One region of the Blastococcus sp. OS1-29 genome, then DNA from elsewhere that is predicted to be linked to it. Evidence: riboswitches for the same ligand, from Rfam matches in the RefSeq annotation. Region 1 holds a riboswitch; each other region holds the start of a gene.
What was found. A riboswitch is a leader RNA that binds a small molecule or an ion and turns the genes downstream of it on or off. The one in region 1 is predicted to bind cyclic di-AMP.
Positions count from the first base shown of each region.

Region 2: linked by a shared signal. The riboswitch ahead of AC2H4J_RS07280 (VldE C-terminal domain-containing protein) and the one ahead of AC2H4J_RS16355 (C40 family peptidase) in region 1 are both predicted to bind cyclic di-AMP.
Region 3: linked by a shared signal. The riboswitch ahead of AC2H4J_RS11245 (C40 family peptidase) and the one ahead of AC2H4J_RS16355 (C40 family peptidase) in region 1 are both predicted to bind cyclic di-AMP.
Region 4: linked by a shared signal. The riboswitch ahead of AC2H4J_RS17865 (C40 family peptidase) and the one ahead of AC2H4J_RS16355 (C40 family peptidase) in region 1 are both predicted to bind cyclic di-AMP.

Region 1 covers NZ_JBXXJK010000006.1:105,716-111,045, reverse strand. Annotated here, with positions in the region: gene AC2H4J_RS16360 (M48 family metallopeptidase) at 1-1,110, opposite strand, end outside; gene AC2H4J_RS16355 (C40 family peptidase) at 1,190-2,242, opposite strand; cyclic di-AMP (ydaO/yuaA leader) riboswitch at 2,260-2,421, opposite strand; gene AC2H4J_RS16350 (hypothetical protein) at 2,629-2,943, opposite strand; gene AC2H4J_RS16345 (D-alanyl-D-alanine carboxypeptidase family protein) at 3,012-4,745, opposite strand; gene AC2H4J_RS16340 (DEDD exonuclease domain-containing protein) at 4,950-5,330, shown strand, end outside.
Region 2 covers NZ_JBXXJK010000002.1:557,737-563,066, forward strand. Annotated here, with positions in the region: gene metH (methionine synthase) at 1-2,265, shown strand, start outside; gene AC2H4J_RS07275 (HAD family hydrolase) at 2,347-3,048, shown strand; cyclic di-AMP (ydaO/yuaA leader) riboswitch at 3,272-3,423, shown strand; gene AC2H4J_RS07280 (VldE C-terminal domain-containing protein) at 3,437-4,288, shown strand; gene AC2H4J_RS07285 (RecB family exonuclease) at 4,331-5,260, opposite strand.
Region 3 covers NZ_JBXXJK010000004.1:52,311-57,640, forward strand. Annotated here, with positions in the region: gene AC2H4J_RS11235 (transglycosylase domain-containing protein) at 1-76, shown strand, start outside; gene AC2H4J_RS11240 (phytoene desaturase family protein) at 90-1,652, opposite strand; cyclic di-AMP (ydaO/yuaA leader) riboswitch at 1,859-1,993, shown strand; gene AC2H4J_RS11245 (C40 family peptidase) at 2,010-3,047, shown strand; gene AC2H4J_RS11250 (DUF2568 domain-containing protein) at 3,081-3,416, shown strand; gene AC2H4J_RS11255 (hypothetical protein) at 3,385-3,939, opposite strand; gene AC2H4J_RS11260 (hypothetical protein) at 3,984-4,550, shown strand; gene AC2H4J_RS11265 (DUF3817 domain-containing protein) at 4,572-4,898, shown strand; gene AC2H4J_RS11270 (serine hydrolase domain-containing protein) at 4,937-5,330, shown strand, end outside.
Region 4 covers NZ_JBXXJK010000007.1:11,736-17,065, forward strand. Annotated here, with positions in the region: gene AC2H4J_RS17850 (bifunctional 3,4-dihydroxy-2-butanone-4-phosphate synthase/GTP cyclohydrolase II) at 1-142, shown strand, start outside; gene AC2H4J_RS17855 (hypothetical protein) at 329-481, shown strand; gene AC2H4J_RS17860 (D-2-hydroxyacid dehydrogenase family protein) at 559-1,515, shown strand; gene AC2H4J_RS17865 (C40 family peptidase) at 1,560-2,066, opposite strand; cyclic di-AMP (ydaO/yuaA leader) riboswitch at 2,078-2,243, opposite strand; gene AC2H4J_RS17870 (hypothetical protein) at 2,614-3,147, shown strand; gene AC2H4J_RS17875 (ATP-binding protein) at 3,151-3,579, opposite strand; gene AC2H4J_RS17880 (STAS domain-containing protein) at 3,652-4,017, shown strand; gene AC2H4J_RS17885 (SpoIIE family protein phosphatase) at 4,028-5,330, shown strand, end outside.

The sequences.
Region 1 (5,330 bases):
CGCGTGCACGTCCGCGCGGGCCTCGATCTGCCGGGAGACCGCGTTCTGGATCGGAGTCGAGACCAGCGCGCCGACCGCCATGAGGAACAGCACCAGCGGGACGATCCGGGGGTCCCCCGGGTTCTCCGCCCCGGTGCGGCGACGCAGCGGGGCGACCGAGACCAGCCAGCCCAGGGCGGCCACGCCGGCCGCGGCGCCGAGCGCCCCGGTGAGAGTGCCGGTCAGCACGTCGTCGGCGGCCACGTGGCCGAGCTCGTGCGCCACGATCGACTCGATCTGCGCGTCGGGCAGCTGCTCGAGGACCGTGTCGTACACGACGATGCGCCGGGTGGAGCCGAACCCCGAGACGTAGGCGTTCAGCGCCGTCGTCCGCCGGCTGGCGTCGGACACGAGCACGTCCTGCACGGGAGCGCCGCTCTTCTCCGCCAGCGCGAGCAGCTCGCTGCGCAGCGGACCGGCGGGCATTGGCTGGAACCGGTTGAAGGCGGGCTCGATGACCAGCGGCCACAGAAAGGAGCCCACGACCACGAGTGCCGCGGCCCCCAGCGCGGCCCAGGCCCACCAGGTGCGTGGCACCCGGCGGGCGAGCCAGACGAGCGCAAGCAGCCCGACGGCGGTCAGGCCGGCGTCGATCGCCGTGCTCACCGCCACGTCGCGCAGCCACAGCCACCAGCCGCGGGTGGAGAGCCCGTAGCGGTGCCGCACCATCTCCCCGTAGGCCGCGAGCGGCAGGGTGGCGAGCCGGCCGACCAGTATCAGGGCCGCCACGCCCAGCAGGACCTGCCAGGCCCAGCCGCCCCCGAGCGGCCGTGCCACGGCCCGGACCAGGCGGCCGCCGAGGGCGGTGAGCCCGAGGATCCCGGCGACGACGAGCCCGAGCGCCAGGGACGCCAGGGAGGCGGGCCGGACCAGGGCGGCGAAGGCGTCCGCCCGGTGCAGTTGCGCGGCCGACAGCGCGGCGGTGGGGTCGAGCGGCGCGTGGCCACCGGGCGGCTCGGGCAGGACCGTCCAGGGCGTCCGGGCGACGATGACGACGGCCAGCGCGACGGCGAGGACGAGCGCCGTGACCAGCGCGGCCCGGGGGGCGCCCGTCGGCCGGCTCCAGCTCATCGACCCGATCCTAGGGCGGAACGCCGGGAGGGCCGGTGCCCCGGGCGGGTCCCCCGCCCTCCCGGGACGTTCGGCTCGCTCAGCCGATGCGGCGAGCGCTGTTGTAGCTGCCCATCGAGTCCAGGCTCGCGACCTTGACCGGCTGGCCGGAGGTCGAGGCGTGGACCATCTGGCCGTTGCCGATGTACATGCCCACGTGGCTGACCGGGCTGTAGAAGAACACCAGGTCACCGGGCTGCAGCTGGTCGCGGGAGACGGGCGTGCCCATTCCGGCCTGGCTGCTGCTCGAGTGCGGCAGGCTGATGCCGGCCGCGGAGTACGCGTACTGCGTCAGCCCGGAGCAGTCGAACGCGTCCGGACCGCCGGCGCCCCAGACGTAGGGGTCACCGACCTGTGCGAGCGCGGTGTCGACGGCCTTCTGCGCGGCGCCGCTTGGTGCGACCACCCCGCTCGGCGCCGCCTGCGTGTCGCCGTGCGACGCAAGCACCTGCTGCTGCTGCGGCGCCGTCAGTGAGTCGTACTGACGCTGGTAGTCGGCGATCTTCGCCTGCAGGTCCTTCTGCTGCGCGGAGACGTCGTCGTAGGACTTCTGCGCCTTCGTCTGCGCCTCGTCCGCGCCGGCCTGGGCCGTCTTGGCCTGGGCGGCAGCCGTGGCGATCTGCGCGACCTGCTCGTTCGTGTGGCCCGCGATGGCGTCGAGGGTGCCGAGCTGGTGGACGAACTCGTCGGCCGAGCTGCTCGTGAGCAGCACGTCCAGACGCGTGAGGGTGCCACCGGTGTAGGCCGAGCGCGCCAGCTGCCGGATCTGCGGCCCGAGTGCGTCGAGCTGCGACTGAGCCGCGGCGGCGGCCTGGTCGGCGGCAGCGACGGCGGCCTGCTGCTGGTCGAGCTGGACCTTGGCCTCGTTGACCTGCTCGGTGACGACCTCCAGCTGACGGCTGGCATCGGCGACGAGCTGGGCGACCTGGGCGGAGCTGGTCGCATCGCTGGGCGCTGCGGCAGCGCTGCTCGGCAGAGTGGTGACCGCCATAGCGACGGCGGCGCCGACGAGCAGGCCGGACCGGATCCGACCGAGTCGGGGAGCGGTGAACAGTGTGGGGGCGTGCTTCAGTTGAGCGTGAGGGGTCGCCACGTGCGGCGGCACTCCGTTTCTTCCTCTGCAACCGCCTACCGAGTTAGCTGACGGGTTCGGGCTGGGAAGACTGGCCCTATCCCCTGCTCACCGGCGAGCCGGCCCTACAGGAGAACTCACCCCAGGACTGCGGTGGGTCCCCGGTTCGCCGTCGGACGCCACTGCGGCGCCCTCGGGCAATTCGGCGGTGCCCGACCGAGGCCACCCTTCAACGGGCGACGACCACTCAGCCGAACGGCGACGACCCTACGACCGTGATGCTGCCGTGACAAACGGAAGTCCCTGCGACTGGCGTGACGAGAGTCGCATTTGGTCTCATCGTTGCTGGTCAGCGGCATGTCGTTACCGGAATGTGACCTGAACCGGACCGGTCCGTCCGCGCTCGTTCAGCCCGTCCGGCGACCGTTTCGGGAGTCCTCGCCGCCCCCTCCGCGGTGTCGCAGCGGAGGCACGAGACCGACCTCCGCGAGCGCCCGGACCGCGCGGCGCTCCACCTCGTCGAACTCCACCACCACGCCGGCGGGCGGGACGACGACGTCCTCCGCGGTGGCCTCCGGCCGTGCGTCCCGGGCCCGGCCCGACATCGGGACCACCACCGGGTCGACGCCCTGCCAGCCCGGTGGGGCACCGAGCAGGACGGTGACGACGCAGTCGGCGCATCCGGCGCCCCGCGCGGTGCAGGTGTTGCAGTCGATCAGCATGGATTCGCTCCTCCGTGAGTTGTCCGCACGGTAGGAGCAGCCACCGACAATTCCGGTCGCAGCCGGGCTCAGGTGCCCGCGTACTCCCAGTGCCACGGCTCTTCGCGGCCGTGGCCGGGCTCGGCCCAGTCGGGGTGGAGATAGCCGTACCGGCCGGCATTCGCCTTCATCCAGCCGTACTGCGCCGTCCCGTAGTGGTCGATCCCGCCGCACAGGTCCACCGCCAGCCCCCAGCCGTGGTTGCTGGTGCCGGGCACCGCGGCCAGCGTCGGTTTCTCGCCGTACAGGCGCACCTGGCTGGCGTAGGTGCGGTAGGAGTCGGTGATGCAGATCGGGGAACCGAACGCCGCCGCGAAGGCCGCCGACATGGCCCGGTAGGCCGCCGCGGCGTCGCACCGCAGCTGGTGTCCGCCCACGCCCAAGGGGCACATGGCGCTCGGCGGGATGAGCCCGTTCGGATAGCCACCCCACTGCCGGGCGCCGTCGTAGCTGGGCGGATAGACGGTGTTGCCGCACTCCATCCGCAGGGCGCCACCGGTGGGACCCGGCGCGGTCACCGGTGCCCGCTGCGGGAGGCTCGGCCGGCCGATGCCCAGGACCTGGTCCGCGGGCAGGGTGCGCACCACCACCGCTCCGGCCCGGCCGTCGGCGGCGAGCATCGTCTTGGGGTCCAGCGCGATCCCCACGTGCCCGAGCCCGGCCTCGGCGTTGCCGAGGAAGACGAGGTCGCCCGGCAGCACGTCGGCGGGGGCGACAGGGGTCGTGACGGCGAACAGGTCCTGCTGCGTGCCCGGCAGCGAGATGCCCGCAGCGCCGTAGACCGACTGCACGAGGGAGCCGCAGTCCCAGGAATCAGGACCGGCCGTACCCGGCGCGTACGGCTTGCCCAGGGTCTTCATCGCGGCGCTCACCGCGGACAGGGTCTCCGCGGGCAGGACGAGCAGGGACGTCGGCTGACGCGGCAGCTGGGCCGCTCCGGGCTGCGCTCCCCCACCGGCCGCGGCGACCGGCACCAAGCCCGGGGGCAGCCCGCGGGCCGGGTCCTGCAGCTGCGCGGCCGGCGGGGGGACGAGGCCCGCGGCGGTGAGCTGGTCGACGTACACCTGCCAGTTGGCCGCCGTCCGCGTGTTGACGTCGACCTGCTCCTGCTGCAGCTTGGCCAGCTGCTCGTCCACGTCGCTCAGCGCGGCCCCGAGCTCGTCGGTGACCGCGGCGGCCTTCTTCTCCAGCTCCGCGACCCGTGCGGCGACCGCCTCCTGCCGGGCACGCGCCTGGTCCAGCGCCGCCTGGGCCCGCTGCCGCACCTCCTGCGCCGAGCGCCGCATGGTCTCGGCCGCGCCGATCACGTCGGAGGCATGGGCGTCGACCACGTCGAGGAAGCTGAGCGCCGACACCACGTCCCCCGGGTCGCCGCTCGTCAGCAGCACGGTGAGCGGCGTCAGCCCCCCGCCGTCCCGGTAGAGCGCCGAGGCGTATCCCGCGACGACCCGCTGGTAGCCGGCCAGCTGGCCCTGGGCGTCGTCGACCACCTTCTGCGCGTCGGCCACCGCCTGCTGGGCCTGCGTCATGGCCTCGCGCGCCGCGACGACCTCGCCCTGCTGCGCCTGCAGCCCGCTCTGCACCTCGGCGGCGCGCTTCTGCAGCTCGTCCAGCGCCCGGCTGTCGAGGACGCCGGACGTGCCCCCGGGCTGGTCGCTGGGGGCGGCCGACGCCGGGCCGGCCCCCGCGAGCACCGCCGCGGCGACCGCGCCTGCGATCACCACGGACGTCCCCCGGATGCGCCACCGGGAACGCGGGAGCATCGGACCACCTCTGCGTTCGGGGCGCTTTCCACTCGCGCTGCCCACCGGGCACTGATGGTGACCCGGACCGTGGCGTTCCGCCAGGTGAGCGGCCACGGTCCCCCACCCGGGCGACATCCGGCAGCGGGCCCGGCGCCGCCGAACCCGGCGGTGGAACGGCGAGGCATCACAAGAGTGTCATTACCCCGACCTACCGTCCGGCCCGTGCCCTTCGCCACCGCAGTCGACCGCTACCAACAGGTGTCGATCGAGGAGCTCGGCACCCGGCTGGCGGAGGTGACCTTCGTCGTGGTCGACCTCGAGACCACCGGCGGCTCGCCCAAGGACAGCGCGATCACCGAGATCGGCGCGGTCAAGATCCGCGGCGGCCAGGTGCTCGGCGAGTTCCAGACGCTGGTCGATCCCGGCCGCGCCATCCCGCCCTACATCAGCGTCCTCACCGGCATCACGACGATGATGGTCGCGGCGGCGCCCCGGATCGCCGCCGTCCTGCCCGGCTTCCTCGAGTTCGCCCGGGGCGCCGTCCTGGTCGCCCACAACGCGCCCTTCGACCTCGGCTTCCTCAAGGCCGCCTGCGCGGAGAAC
Region 2 (5,330 bases), on a different contig from region 1:
GACATCCTCGTGGAGCAGGTCGGCTTCCCGTTCGAGGACATCATCTTCGATCCCAACATCTTCGCCGTCGCCACGGGCATCGAGGAGCACGCGAACTACGGCCTCGACTTCATCGAGGCGACGCGCTGGATCAAGCACAACCTGCCCGGCGCGCTCGTCTCCGGCGGCGTCTCCAACGTCTCCTTCTCCTTCCGCGGCAACAACCCGGTGCGGGAGGCCATCCACTCCGTCTTCCTGTACCACGCCATCGCGGCCGGTCTGGACATGGCGATCGTCAACGCGGGCCAGCTCGAGGTCTACAGCGAGGTGCCGGAGCTGCTGCGCGAGCGCATCGAGGACGTGATCCTCAACCGCCGCCCCGACAGCACGGAGCGGCTGCTCGAGATCGCCGGCGACTTCGCCGGTGACGGCTCGGTCAAGGAGGTCGCCTCCGAGGAGTGGCGGTCACTCCCGGTGGCCGAGCGGATCACCCACGCGCTCGTGAAGGGCATCGACGCGTTCGTCGAGGACGACACCGAGGAGCTGCGCGGCGAGATCTCCGCGCGCGGCGGCCGGCCGATCGAGGTCATCGAGGGCCCGCTCATGGACGGCATGAACGTCGTCGGCGACCTCTTCGGGGCCGGGAAGATGTTCCTGCCGCAGGTGGTGAAGTCCGCTCGCGTCATGAAGAAGGCGGTCGCCTACCTCATCCCGTTCATCGAGGCGGAGAAGCAGCCCGGGGACGCCGAGCGCACCAACGGCAAGGTCGTCATGGCGACGGCGAAGGGCGACGTCCACGACATCGGCAAGAACATCGTCGGCGTCGTCCTCCAGTGCAACAACTACGACGTCGTCGACCTCGGGGTGATGGTGCCGCCCCAGAAGATCCTGGACGCGGCCAAGGAGGAGGGCGCCGACATCATCGGCATCTCCGGGCTCATCACGCCGTCCCTGGACGAGATGGTGACCCTGGCGTCGGAGATGGAGCGGCAGGGCTTCGAGATCCCGCTGCTGGTGGGCGGTGCCACGACCTCACGCGCGCACACGGCGGTCAAGGTCGACCGCAAGTACCACGGCCCGGTGATCTGGGTGAAGGACGCGTCGCGCTCGGTGCCGGTGGTGGCCGCCCTGCTGTCGGACGAGCAGCGACCGAAGCTGCTGGCCGAGACCGACGCCGACTACGACACGCTGCGCGAGCGGCACGCCGCCCGCCAGGACACGCGCACGATCCTCCCGATCGCCACCGCCCGCGCGGCCGGGACGCCCATCGACTGGAGCTCCTACCACCCGCCGCGTCCGCGGATGCTGCTGCAGCAGGCGATGGACGTGTGCGCCGGGCCCGGCTGCGACCACCTGCACCACGTGGCCACCCAGTTCGTGCGCGCGTTCCACGACTACTCGCTGGAGGAGCTGCGCACGTACATCGACTGGCAGCCGTTCTTCAACGCGTGGGAGATGCGGGGCAGGTTCCCGGACATCCTCAACAACCCGGTCAGCGGTGAGGCGGCCCGCCGGCTCTACGAGGACGCCCAGCTGCTGCTCGACCAGGCCATCGCTCAGAAGTGGCTGCGCGCGAGCGGGGTCTTCGGGCTGTTCCCGGCCAACCAGGTGCCCGGCGACGACATCGAGGTCTACACCGACGAGTCGCGCAGCACGGTCCTCACGACACTCCACCAGCTCCGCCAGCAGACGGAGGGACGCGACGGCTCGGCGCGCAAGTCGCTGGCCGACTTCGTCGCGCCCAAGGCGTCCGGCCTGCACGACTACGTCGGCGCGTTCGCCGTCACCGCCGGGCTCGGCTCGGTGGAGAAGATCGTGGAGTTCAAGAAGGCCAACGACGACTACAACGCGATCCTGCTGGAGTCGCTGGCCGACCGGCTGGCCGAGGCATTCGCCGAGCGGCTGCACGAGCGGGTGCGCAAGGAGTTCTGGGCCTACGTGCCCGACGAGCGCCTGGACAACGAGGCGCTGATCGCCGAGAAGTACAAGGGCATCCGGCCGGCCCCGGGCTACCCCGCCTGCCCGGAGCACACCGAGAAGCAGACGATCTGGGAGCTCCTCGACGTCGAGAACAACACCGGTATCCAGCTGACCGACAGCATGGCCATGTGGCCGGGCGCGTCGGTGAGCGGCCTGTACTTCTCGCATCCCGAGTCGCGGTACTTCGTGCTGGGTCGGCTGGGTCGTGATCAGGTCGAGGACTACGCGCGGCGCAAGGGGTGGACCGTCGACGAGGCGGAGCGGTGGCTCTCGCCCAACCTGGGCTACCGCACCGAGGACGAGTAGCCGTCCACGTGGGGAACATCTCCCGGCTTCCGGCCCCCTGCCGGAGGCCGGGAGGCCTGTTCCCAGGGACACTGGGAACGGATGACTGAATCACTGCGCGCCGTCCTCTTCGACATGGACGGGACCCTCGTCGAGACCGAAGAGCACTGGGGCGAGGCTCTCTTCGCCCTCGCCGCGCGGCTCGGCGGCCGCCTGTCCGCGCAGGCGCGTCAGGCGACGGTCGGCTCCAGCATGCGGACGTCGATGGAGATCCTCTACGGCGACCTCGGCGTCAGCCGCAGCGAGGCCGAGCTCGTCGCCGACGCCCGATGGGTCGAGGACACCACCGCGGTGCTGCTCGCCGAGGAGATCAGCTGGCGTCCCGGAGCCGCCGAGCTCCTGCAGTCGGTGCGCGACGCCGGCCTCGCGACCGCCCTGGTGACGACGACGCCGCGCCGCATCGCCGACATCGTGCTCGCCTCGATCCGCGGCGACCTGGGCTCGGACCCGTTCGACCTGACGATCTGCGGGGACGAGGTGCCGGCCCGCAAGCCCGATCCGGCGCCCTACCGGATGGCCATGGATGCCCTGGGTGTGCTGCCCGGGGAGTGCGTCGTCGTCGAGGACTCCCAGGCCGGCATCGCGGCCGGACTGGCGGCGGGAACCGCCGTCCTCGGCGTGCCCACCCTGCAGGTCGTGTCGCCCGCCCCGGGACTGCACCTGCGCGACGGGCTGGTCGGCGTCGGGCCGGCCGAGCTCGCAGCGGTGCTGGCCGAGGCGGACCTCGCGGACTCCGCCGCCTGAGCTATGACGTCGGACACGCCTCACGCGCCGTTCGGCGGTCGGCCCGCGCCGGCTGCAGCTGTCACCAGCGGCGGAGCCGGAAGCTGACACAGCGTCACGGGCGGCGGTACACCATCCGGCAGTCGGAGCGGCGCCGACAGGCCGATGTCACAGTGCTGGTGGTGCGATTCGTAGTACGTTCGTGACCTGTTCGCCGAGACCGGCTCCTCGACCGAGGGGCGTCGGCTGGACACCGCCGAACCGGCGAACGGCCCTCGCGGGGCCGGCCGGACCGGGGACCCATGGTTCCTCTGGGGTGAATCCTGCACGTCGCAGGTAGGGCATCTTCCGGCCCGAACCCGTCAGCTAACTCGGTAGGCGGGTGAGGAAGAACGGAGAGCCGCCCCCTGTGGCGCCCCTGAACTTGCACACCGCACAGCCCCACGACGAGGTCGCCACCACCCCGAACAGGGGCGGCCGGCACTACCGCAGATCCGCTCCGAGCTCCCGCGTCGCCTACGGCCTGGGCATCGCCGCCGTCTGCGCGTTGGCCACGCTGAACCTGGTCACCGGCACCGGCACCGGCGCCGTGCCGGCCAGCGCGGACGAGCAGTCGTCCGTTGCCGTCGCGGACGCCCTGGGTGTCGCCGGCGCCTCGGCCCCGGTCAGTGCCGACGCGGAACGCCTCGGCGAGGTGACCTCGAGTCGCTCGCAGCGCGACGCCGAGCAGGCCGCCGCGGTCACCGCGCAGGCCCAGGCCGAGCAGGCTGCCGTTGCCGCCCAGGCCCAGGCCGAGGCGGCGGCCGCGGCGCAGGCCGCTGCCGCCGCGGCAGCTGCGCAGGCCGCGAAGGCTGCCAACGACACTCCGGCCCCGGCTGCCGCTGGGACCGCCGCGACCGCCGTCGCGAAGATCAGCAACAGCTCGGGCCCGGTGAAGCCGCAGACGCAGGTCGCGGCGAACGCCGTCGTGTCCAACGTGCCCGGAGCCGGCGGCATCACCCTCGGCGGCACGCGGGCCAGCGCGGCCGACCCGCACGGACACCCGTCAGGGCTCGCCCTGGACTACATGGTGCTCGGGAACTCGTCCCTCGGTGAGGCGATCATCGCCTACCACATCGCGCACTGGGACGAGCTCGGCGTGGAGTACCTCATCTACAAGCAGCGCATGCTGTCCTCCCCGAACGGCAGCTGGGTCGGCATGGAGGACCGGGGCAGCCCGACGGCCAACCACATGGACCACGTGCACGTGAACTACCGCTGACCGTGTACGGGGTCGGGGCGGTCTGGCGGCCCCGACCCCGGGTCAGCTGACGGCGACGATCGGCAGGGTCTGCCAGCCGGCGGCCGCGGCCGCCTCGGTCGGGAACGGCGGGGGAGTGCCCCCGAAGGCCGGGCAGAGCGCCTGGTGGTCGCACCAGTCGCACAGGCGCGACTTGTTCGGCCGGAAATCGCCGGTCGCGACCGCCCGCTCGATGGCCGCCCAGATCGCGGTGAGGGTGCGCTCGAAGCGGATCAGCTCGTCCTCGTCGGGCGCGTAGGTCAGCGCGTCGCCGTCCTTGAGGTAGAGCAGCTTGAGCTGTGCGGCGATGACGCCGCGGGTGCGCCACAGGACGAGTGCGTAGAACTTCATCTGGAACAGCGCTTTGCCCTCGAACGCCTCGCGCGGCACCGCACCGGTCTTGTAGTCGACGACCCGGAGTGCGCCGTTGCGGGCGACGTCCAACCGGTCGACGAACCCGCGCAGCAGCAGCCCGTCCGGCAGCGTCACCTCGACCAGTTCCTCGCGGCCGTGCGGCTCGATGCGGGTCGGGTCCTCCAGCGTGAAGTACTTCTCGACCAGCTTTCCCGCCGACAGCAGCCAGGCCTCCACCGACTCCGGCGCCGAGGGCGCCGTCTCCGCGCCCTCGTCCTGGGAGACGGCGAACAGCTCGGCCACGCCCGGCTCCTCGCGCAGGTCGGCCCACGCGGGCTCGATCAGCTCCTGTGCCGCCTCGACGGTGCGCTGTGCGGCCGGGAGGTCGTAGAGCCGCTCGAGGACCGAGTGCACCAACGTCCCCCGGACCGCGGCCAGGCTCTTGCGCTCCGGCAGCCGGTCGATCGTGCGGAACCGGTAGAGCAGCGGGCAGGTCTTGAAATCCGCCGCGCGGCTCGGCGACAGCGAGGGACGGCGGGGCGCGTCCACGGCCTGGGCACCCTCGGTCGGGGTCGGGTCGGTCTCCACCATCGCCGTCATGGTTCCGAGGCTAGGTGGCCCCTCCGACAGTTCCGAGCGTCCGCGCCGCACTGGGGACAAGGGTCACATC
Region 3 (5,330 bases), on a different contig from region 1:
GGCGCCCGCGCAGCCGCCTGGGCCGGGGCGCGGCCAGGGACCACAGCCCGGTCGGACGCCGCCGGGCCAGGGCTGAGACTCCTCCCGCGTCAGCCGAGGTCGAGCAGGTGGCGTGCCGCGGCGTAGCCGCCGAGCCCGCTCACGGCGCCGCCCCGGACCGTGCCGCCGGAGGACGCGGCGACGATCCGCGGGTGTGCGGTGCTGACCCCCCACCCCCCGACCTCCTCCGGCGTGCGGGCGACCGGCCACGCCAGGTCACCGTGGAAGATGTGGCCGCCGGGCATGGCCAGGGACTCCTCGACGTCCAGCGGCGAGGCCGCCTGCAGGCACGGGTCGCCGTGCGCGTCGCGCGCCAGGCAGTCCAGCAGCGGCTCCTCCAGGTGCGCGTCGAGCTGGGCGACCACCCGCCGCACCGCTTCGCGGCGGGTCCCGACCGGGTCCGCGCGGTAGAGCTCGGCGGGCGTGTGCAGACCGAACAGGGTCAGCGTGTGCTGCCCGGTGGCCCGCTCGACCGGGCCGAGGATCGAGGGGTCGGCGAGGGTGTGGCAGTACACCTCGAACGGGATCACGTCGGGCAGCCGCCCGGCCGCGGCCTGGGCATGGGCGGCGTCCAGCTGGCCGGCCGCCTCGTCGACGTGGAACGTGCCGGCGAAGGCCGTGCCCGGGTCCGCGCCGGACCGCAGCCGGGGCAGCCGGGCGAGGACCATGTTGATCTTCAGCTGCGAGCCCGACGGCCGCGGGCCGGGCTCCGCGCCGGTCAGCTCGGCCAGCACGGCGGGCGCGGCGCCGCAGACGACGTGTGCCGCCTCGACCGACCGCTCGGTGCCGTCGTCGTCGGTCCAGTGCACCCTGACGCCGTCCGGACGCGGATCGACGTGCGTCACGGTGGCACGGGTGACGAGCTCCGACCCGCCTCGGCGCGCCGCGGCTGCCATGGCCCCGCTCACCGCGCCCATGCCGCCGACCGGTACCCGCCAGCGGCCGGTGCCGTTGCCGATCAGGTGGTAGAGGAAGCAGCGGCCGGCGAGTCCGTCCGCCGCGTGCACGTCGGCGAAGGTCCCGATCAGGCCGTCGGTCAGCGCGATCCCGCGGACGACGTCGTCGGTCAGGTGGTCGGCGACCACGTCGGCCAGCGGGCGCTCCCGCAGGTCGTGCCACAGCTGTGGGTCCCGCAGGCGGCCGGGCACGTCGTCCGCGGCGAGCAGCGGCTCGGTGAGCGTGGGCGCGAGGTCCTCGGCGAGCGTCGCCAGGCGGCGGTAGAAGCGTTGCCAGCCGGCGAACTCCGCGTCGTCGCCGGTGAGCGCGCGGAAGGACGTCGCGGTGGCCGGGCCCTCGTCCCGCTCCACCAGCAACCCGGCCGGCCGGCCCGCACGCACGGTCGTGGTGTAGGACGCCACGGCCCGGTCGGCCAGCCGCACGTCGAGCCCGAGGTCGGTCACGATGCGGTCGGGCAGCAGGCTGACCAGGTAGGAGTAGGCCGACAGCCGGACGTCGACGCCCTCGAAGACCTGCCGGCTGACCGCGGCCCCGCCCACCTGGGCGGCGCGTTCCAGGACCAGCACCGACCGGCCGGCGCGGGACAGGTACGCCGCCGCCACGAGGCCGTTGTGGCCGCCGCCGACCACCACCACGTCGTACCTGCTGCCTGTCATCGAAAGACCGTATCCGGACCCCACGAGCGGCGATCAGGGCGCTTACCAGGGCAGTCCGACAGAACCGTCTCCTGTGCCCAGAAAAAACCGACAAATAACATCTCTGTCATTGTCACGGCTCGGTAACACAGTTACGGTCTGTGTGTCCGTCGGGGCAATCAGTCACTGCCTGAGTGGCACCCCGAGGACGCCGTCGAGCCGGCCGTTCGCACCTCGTGCGGAGACCGGACCGGGGACCCAGGGCAGTACTGGGGTGCAGTGCGGGGACCGCCAGCCCTCGCACCGGGCGATCTCCCGCCTGAACCCGTCAGCTAACCCGGTAGGCGGCTTCTGGATGAGAAACGGAGCCGCCGCGTCATGGCGACCCCCCTCGGCCGCACGCCGGCCCGCCTCGCCCGCGCCGGTCTGGCCGTCGCCGGCGTCGTCGGCGTCCTGCTCGCCGCGGCCCCCGCCCAGGCCGCGCCGGGCACCTCGGCCGAGGCCGCCGGCATGGTCGCCGCCCGCGCCCACGAGCTCGAGGTCGTCACCGAGCAGTTCAACGAGGCCCGCGCCACGCTCGACACCCAGCGCGCCGCCGCCGAGGCAGCGACGGCCACGCTGCAGCAGGCAGCCGCCACGCTCGGCGCCGCGCAGCAGCAGGTGCGCGGCATCGCCCGCTCCGCGTGGACCGGCGAGGGGCTGAGCTCGTTCCAGGCACTCATGACCAGCGACTCCGCCGATGACTTCGTCGACCGGATGTCGACGCTGCAGCTCGTCGCCGGGCACCAGTCCCAGGTCCTCCAGTCAGCCGCCGCTGCGAACGTCGCCGCCGCGCAGGCACAGGCCCAGGCCCAGGACGCGGCCGCCACCGCGAAGGCGACCTACGACAAGGTGGCCGCCCAGCAGGCCGACCTGAAGAAGCAGGTCGCCGAGTACCAGGCGGTCTACGACCGGCTCAGCGCGGCCGAGAAGCGCGCCGCGGCCGAGGCGACGCCGGGCCGGGCCAGCCGGTCGGCCGACCGCGAGGCCGCCGCCCCCAGCGGCCCGGTGGTGGCCAGCAGTGACGCGGCGCAGGTCGCGATCGACACCGCGATGGCCCAGCGCGGCAAGCCCTACGTCTGGGCGGCCGGCGGGCCGGGTTCCTTCGACTGCTCGGGGCTGACGGCGTACGCCTACCGTGCCGCCGGCGTCAGCCTGCCGCACTCCAGCGCCCTGCAGTCCACGATGGGGCAGGCCGTCAGCCGCGCCAACCTGCAGCCCGGCGACCTGGTCTTCTTCTACAGCCCGGTCAGCCACGTCGGCATCTACATCGGCAACGGTCAGATGGTGCACGCCCCGACGACCGGTGACGTCGTCAAGGTTGCCAGCGTGGACTCGATGGGCGGCTTCGCCGGCGGACGACGGATCGCCGCCTGACGCCGGGACCCCACTGCGGGGCAGGCTGGGCCCATGACGCAGGCCTGGAACTGGCTGTGGCTGGCGGTCGCGTTCCTCGCGGAACTGGCCGCGCTGGCGGCGTTCGCCGTCTGGGGCTGGTCGGCGGTCGACCCGACGGCCTGGCGGCTGGTCCTGGCCGTGGCTGCCCCAGCCGTGGCCGGCGTGCTGTGGGGCGTGTTCGCCGCTCCACGTGCGCCGGTCCAGGTCCCTGCGCTGACGGTGCTGGTGAAGGTCGTCGTGTTCGGCGCCGCGGTCCTGGCCTTGTTCGCCACCGGCCACCCCGTGCCGGCGGTCGTCCTGGCCGCCGCCGCGCTGCTCAGCTCCCTGCTGTCGGCTCCGCCGTCCTGACCTGGAGCAAGAGACCCCACACGAAGGCCGCCCGCACGTCGCCGGGCAGCAGGACGTCCTGCCGGGTCGGCACCCCCGGCCCGAGGTGTCTCGCTCCGGGCACCGTGATGACGTCGTCCAGGACGTGCTGCCAGACCCGCAGGTCTCGCGCGGTTGCAGGCGGGACCGGCGACCCGGGCGCCCGCGCGAGCTGCTCGTTGAGCACGGCACCACCGGGGCCGCTCAGCACCTCCCAGTAGAGATACGGCCACAGCGGCAACGGCCACCGGCGCACCTGGACATCGAGATCGCCGAACCGCCGGTCCTCGAGTTCCTCGGGGGGGCCGAGAACCGCCGTCCGGAGAGCCAGCCCTCGTGGGGCGCGGCGGGAGTGCTGGAGCGCCTGCCAGCGGGTGTGAGCGGCATGAGCCTCCGCACGGGTCGCGCGCAGCTGGGGGAGCGCGTCGGCGACCAGGTCGGGCCGCAGGTCGGCCATCCGGCGCAGCAGCACGAGGCAGAACTCGCGCCGCGCCAGACCCCGCACGTGCCCGACCTTGCCACCTTGCCGTCCCCTGCCAGGATCACGGGGTGCTGATCAGCAGGGTCACCGCCGAGGGCATGGCGGACGGTTCCGTCACGCTCGCCTTCCGCCGCTGGGACCGCCCGCGCGTGCGGCCCGGGAGCACCCAGCGCACGGTTGTGGGCGTGGTCCGCTTCGACACGGTCGAGCCGATCGACCCGGCGACCCTGACCGAGGACGACGCCGCGCGGGCCGGCGTCCGCTCGCTCGCCGCCCTGCTGAAACTGCTCGACCGCCGCGACGGTGCGCACGTGTACCGGATGGAGGTCTCCTTCGCGGGAGCCGACCCCCGGGTGGAGCTGCGGCAGCAGGCCGCGCTGTCGGAGGAGGACCGGCTCGCCGTCGACCGGCGACTCGACCGCCTCGACTCCGCCCGCGGGACCCCCTGGACCCGTCAGGTGCTGGCGCTGATCGCCGAACGGCCCGGGGTGCGGGCGCCGGACCTGGCGGCCTCCCTGGGCCGCGAGACCCAGCCGTTCAAGATCGACGTCCGCAAGCTCAAGGAACTGGGGCTCACCCACAGCCTGGCCGTCGGGTATGAAATCTCACCCCGCGGGCGGGCCTACCTGGGCTGAGGGGTCGGGGAGGATCGGGGGGTGACTCCCCGTACCGTCGCCACCGCCTTCCGCATCGTCGCCGTCGCCGAGGCCTGCTCCTGGATCGGCCTGCTGGCCGGCATGTTCGTCAAGTGGATCCTGAAGGCCTCCGAGGTCGGCGTGCACGTCTTCGGCCCGATCCACGGCGCGATCTTCGTCGCCTACGTCGTCGTGGCCCTGGTGACGAGCCGGGTGTTGCGGTGGTCGCCGCGGACGACGGTCCTGGCGCTGATCTGCTCCGTCCCGCCGCTGGCCACCGTGTGGTTCGAGCGCCTGGCCACGCGCAACGACCGGCTGCCCCGCCAGCAGGCCGTTCCCGCCGCCTGACCGCCCCGGGCGCGGCCGGCCTCGCTACCGTCGCGGTCATGCCCGAGCCCGTCCTGCCCTCGACCGCCCGCACGCTCCTGGCGCGCACCGCCCGTGCGCAGCGGGAGGGGCGCGCACCGAGTCTGGTCGCGGGCGTCGTGCGGGACGGCGGGCTCGCCTGGTCGGCCGGGCGCGGCGACGTGCCGGAGCCGCACACCGACGTCCAGTACCGGCTCGGCTCGATCAGCAAGACCGTCACCGCCGTCGTCGTGATGCGGCTCCGCGACGAGGGGCTGCTGCACCTGGACGACATGCTCGACCGGCACCTGCCCGGTACACCGCTGGGTGACCGCACGATCGGCCAGTTGCTGTCCCACCTCGCCGGCGCCTCGGCGGAGAGCCCCGGCGGGTGGTGGGAGCGCACTCCGGGCGGCACGCTCGACGACCTCGGAC
Region 4 (5,330 bases), on a different contig from region 1:
CCTGGACGGCTACGGTCTCGACATCGTCGGCCGGGTGGCCCTGCCGGTCGTGGAGACGCCGCACAACGTGCGGTACCTGCGCACGAAGCAGGAGCGCATGCACCACGACCTGGTGCTGGCGACCGACGCCGCGGGACGGTGATCGACCGAGGTCACCGGTGGGCCGCCGTGCATCGGGTCGAAGCCGAAGTCGCCGACGAACGCCTGTTCCGCCGCATCCGGACCCTACGGCGCGGAGACGTCCTGCACAGGGCCGCGTTCGCGGGGACGTGATTGGTCTGCCGTTCGTTCGGGCATCTGACCCGTAACCGACACGAAGGAGGCGATCATGGGAATGATCAAGAAGCTCATGGCGTCCGGTATCGCCGCCAAGGTGATCCAGGAGGCCCGCAAGCCGCAGAACCAGGCCAAGATCAAGCGGGCCATCGCGGACTTCCAGGCAAAGCGCGCCAACCAGACCCGGCGTCCCGGCACCCGCTGAGCCCAGCGCACGTCCCGGCCCCCGTCCGCATCCGCGGGCGGGGGCCGTCGCGCGTCCCGACCTGGTAGACCCACCGCATGACCCGCATCGCCGTCCTCGACGACTACCAGTCCGTCGCTGCCGACTTCTGCGACTGGTCGACGGTCGCCGCGCCGGTCGACGTCACCACGTTCTCCGACACCCTGCCCGACGAGGAGACGCTCGCCGAGCGCCTGGAGCCGTTCGACGTCGTCGTCGCGATGCGTGAGCGCACCGCCTTCCCGCGCACCATGCTCGAGCGGCTGCCGAACCTGAAGCTGCTGGTCACCACCGGCATGCGCAACAAGTCCATCGACACGGCCGCGGCCGCCGAGCACGGCATCACCGTCTGCGGCACCGGGTCCCAGCCGACCGCCACGGCCGAGCTCACCTGGGCGCTGATCCTGGCGGTCACGAGGCACATCCCGCAGGAGGACGCCGGGGTCCGCGCCGGCGGCTGGCAGCAGACCATCGGCGGCGACCTCGCCGGCGCCCGGCTCGGCGTGATCGGCCTAGGCCGCCTCGGCACGCAGGTCGCGCGGATCGGGCAGGCCTTCGGCATGGACGTCGTCGCCTGGAGCCAGAACCTCACCGACGAGCGGGCCGCCGAGCACGCCGTCCGGCGGGTCGACCGGGACGAGCTCTTCGCGACGTCGGACGTCGTCACCGTGCACCTGCTGTGGTCCAGGCGCACCCGCGGCCTCATCGGCGCCGAGGACTTCGCGCTCATGAAGCACACCGCGGTGTTCGTCAACACCAGCCGCGGCCCGATCGTGCAGACCCAGGCGCTCGTCGACGCCCTGCGGGAGGACCGGATCGCCGGCGCCGGCCTCGACGTCTACGACCAGGAGCCGCTGCCGGCGGACTCGCCGATCCGGAACCTGCCCCGCACCGTGCTCACCCCGCACCTCGGCTACGTCACGCGCAACACCTACGAGGTCTTCTACGGCGAGGCTGTCGAGGACGTCGCCGCGTGGGTCGCCGGCCTGCCCATCCGTGTCATCGAACCGGGCTGAACCCCGGGATACCCACCCGTGCAGGCGGGCACCCCGGGGAGTTCTCAGGTCAGCCGGCGAGCCGAGTTGAACCCCGGCATGTAGGCGAGGTCGGTGACCGCCACCGGCTGTCCGTAGGTCGAGGCCTGGACGATCTGGCCGTTGCCGATGTACATGGCGACGTGGCTGACCGGGCTGTAGAAGAAGACCAGGTCACCCGGCTGAAGGTCGGTGTACGCCACCGGCGTCCCGATCGTCGACTGCATGCTCGACGAGTGCGGCAGGTCGACGCCCGCCGCGGCGTAGGCGTACTGCACCAGGCCCGAGCAGTCGAAGCTGTCCGGACCGGCGCCGCCCCAGACGTAGGCGTCTCCCAGCTGGGCGAGGGCGGTGTCCACCGCGACCTGCGCGGCCTGCGTGGGTGCGGCGACGGGGGCCGCCGCGACGGCTGCGGTGGTGACGCCGGTGCTGGCGAAGGCCGGCAGGGGAGCGAGGGTAACGCCGGCCGCGGTGAGCACGACGAAGGCCGCGCGACGGACCGGACCGGACGAGGGCGTGCGGGTACTGGGCACGGACGGGGATCTCCTGTTCTCCGCAGCCGCCTACCGAGTTAGCTGACGGGTTCGGGCGGGGAACGTGCGCCCGGCGCGGCCGGAGGGTCTCCGGCGCGCGCTTCACCCCACTACTGCGATGGGTCCCCGGCCCGGGCACGCACTGATGCACAGCGCCCGGTTCGGCGGCGTCCGGCCGGGGTCACACGGTGCGTGACTGAAGGGGCCGACCGGACGCGACGACGGTAGGTGCGCCCTCGAGCCCGTGCAGGTGAGGAGCTACCTGTGACCCCCGATAGCCGGTCACGATGGGTGGTCACCCCGGCCGTGCCTCGACCTGCGGCCTCGACGAGGTGCGGCCCGCGGAAGGACCGTTTTCCGGCTCCCACGGTCGCGCTGCGTGACTTCTCGAGCAGCGGCGCGGCGGCCACGCCGCGTGAGGGACGCCGCCGGCGGGCGCGGTCGGGCGCGGGCCGTCTCACGCCTCTGCGGCGCGGGCCCTTCGACCCCTCGCCCGCCCGACCGGAGCGCAATAGCGTCGGTGGAGTCGATCCCGAGGGGAGCGGTCATGGCCACCGCCGTCGTCGTCTACGAGTCCCTGTTCGGGGACGCCGAGAAGATCGCCCGTGCCATCGCCGACGGCCTGTCCGGCCACCTCCAGGTCGAGGTGATCGCCGCGCAGGACGCCCCCCGCCAGATCGGCCCCGACGTCCGGCTGCTCGTCGTCGGCGGGCCCAACCACGCGATGGGCATGCCCCGGCCGTCCACACGCAAGGGTGCGGTCGAGCAGTACGGCGCCGGAGTGGTCGCGGACCCGACGACCGGTCTGCACGAGTGGCTCGACGCAGCGGCGGTGCCCGCGGGGATCTCCGCCGCCGCCTTCGACACCCGCATGGACCATCCGTCGATCGTCACCAAGCTCGACCACGCCTCCAGGACCGAGGAGAAGCTGCTGCGCACGCTCGGCGCGACCCTCGCCGCGCCGGCCGAGCACTTCTTCGTCGTCGACGCGCGGGGACCGCTCGCCGACGGCGAGGAGGACCGCGCCCGTCAGTGGGGCGCGGCGCTGTCCGAGATCGTCACGGCCGGCTCGCGGCGCTGACCGTCAGGTCGGCAGCAGCCGCAGCTTCGGCGAGGCGTGGAGGCGCTTCTCGAGGGTCACCCGGTGCCGGCCGTCCTCGTCCTGGACGAAGTCGAGCCGGTCGACCAGCGCGCGCATGAGCACCAGGCCACGGCCGGGCTCGAGCGGGGAGCGCTCCTGCTCCATCGCCGTCGCCGCGGGGTCGAAGCCGTCGCCGTCGTCCACCACGCTGATCCGGCAGTTCTCGTCGTCGATGGCGATGTCGACCTGGTACTCCTCGTGCTCGCCGGCGTGCTGCACGACGTTCGCACACGCCTCGGTGAGGGCGAGCACGATCTCCTGGATGCCGGTCTCGGGGACGGCGAGGTACTGGAGCGCCTGCCGGAGCAGGCCCCGCACCAGCGGCACGCTCTGCGCGTCGGTCGGGAGCCGCACGCTGAAGTGCACGTTCACGGCAGCTTCCCTTCCTGTGAACCGGGTGACCTACCCTCAGTACGCCGAACGACGTGACGAGGGAGCCGATTCGTGCTGTTCGAAGTGGAACGGACGACGGTTGCCGGGCGTCCGGGGATCACCGTACGGGGTGACCTCGACATCGCGACGGCGCCGCAGTTCGCGCAGGCCGTCGACGCCCTTCTCGAGGCCGGCCACGTCGCCGTCCTCATCGATCTGACGCCGACGACGTTCCTCGACTCCTCCGGTGCCCGCGAGCTCATGCGCGTCTCGCGCAAGGCCGCGGCGGCAGACGTGACGCTGCACGTCGTCGCGCCGCGGTCGAACGGCCCGGTCCGGCTGACGGTCGATCTGCTCGATCTCGGCCGGCTCGTGCCGATCGTGACGTCGACGGCGGAGATCCCGACCGGCGTCGCCGGGTGGGACGCCGGCACGTAACGTCGCCGGGGTGAGCAGCCCGGCCGGTGGTCCCGTTCCCACCGACCCGGAAGCCCTGCTCCGCTGCGCGGACGAGCCGATCGCCATTCCCGGCGCGATCCAGCCGCACGGCGTCCTGCTCGCCCTCACCGAGCCCGACCTGGCCGTCGTCGTCGCCTCGGCCAACACGGCGGAGGTCTTCGGGCAACCGGTCGCCGCGCTCGACCAGCTCCTGTCCGACGGCGACCTGGGCCGCCTGCGCGCGGGACTGGCCGGCGACCTCGCCGAGGTCAACCCCCTGCGCGTGCAGATCGGCGGCGACGACGTCGACCTCGTCCTGCACCGCGCCGACGGGCTGCTGATCGCCGAGTTCGAGCCCGTCGCCGGCGCCGAGCAGGCGGGCGCCGCCTGGCACCGGCGGCTGCCCACCGTCCTGCAGCGGCTCTCGGCCACGGCGACGCTCGAGGACCTCACCGCGGTGCTCGCCCGCGACGTCCGCACGGTCACCGGCTTCGACCGGGTGATGGTCTACCGGTTCGACGCGGAGTGGAACGGCGAGGTCGTCGCCGAGGACCGCCGTCCTGACCTGGAGCCGTTCTTCGGCCTGCGCTACCCGGCCAGCGACATCCCGGCCCAGGCCCGGGCGCTGTACGCGACCAACTGGATGCGGATCATCCCCGACGCCACGTACACCCGGGTGCCGCTGGACCCGCCCATCGACCCCCGCACCGGCCGCCCGCTCGACCTGTCCGGCGCCATGCTGCGCAGCGTCTCGCCGGTGCACCTGGAGTACCTGGCCAACATGGGCGTGCGCTCGTCGATGTCGGTCTCGCTGATCGACCGCGGAAAGCTCTGGGGCCTGATCGCCTGCCACCACTACGCCGGCCCGCACCGCCCCTCGTATCCCGACCGGGTGGCGGCGGAGTTCCTCGGCCGGACGGCGTCGCTGCTGCTGCACACCACGGTGACCGCCGCCGAGCAGGGCGACGTCGTCGGCACCTCGCAGCGGCTGGCCTCCCTGGCCGGAGCGGTCGGGCTCAACCCGCGCGCGCTGACGGCCGCGCTGACCGACGGCGACGCCGTCCTCGGTCTGCTGCCCGCCGCCGGCGCGGCGGTGCGGATCAACGGCCAGCTGCAGCTGCTGGGCACGACGCCGCCGGCCGAGCGCGTGGTGCCGCTCGTGCGCTCGCTGCTCGACGGCGGCACCCCGGTGACCGACGCCGCCTCGCGCGTGGTCCCCGAGGCCGGTGACCTGGCCGACACCGCCAGCGGCGTGCTGGCCGTCGAGGTCGCCGGCGGGCGCGAGGACTTCCTCGCCTGGTTCCGGCCGGAGA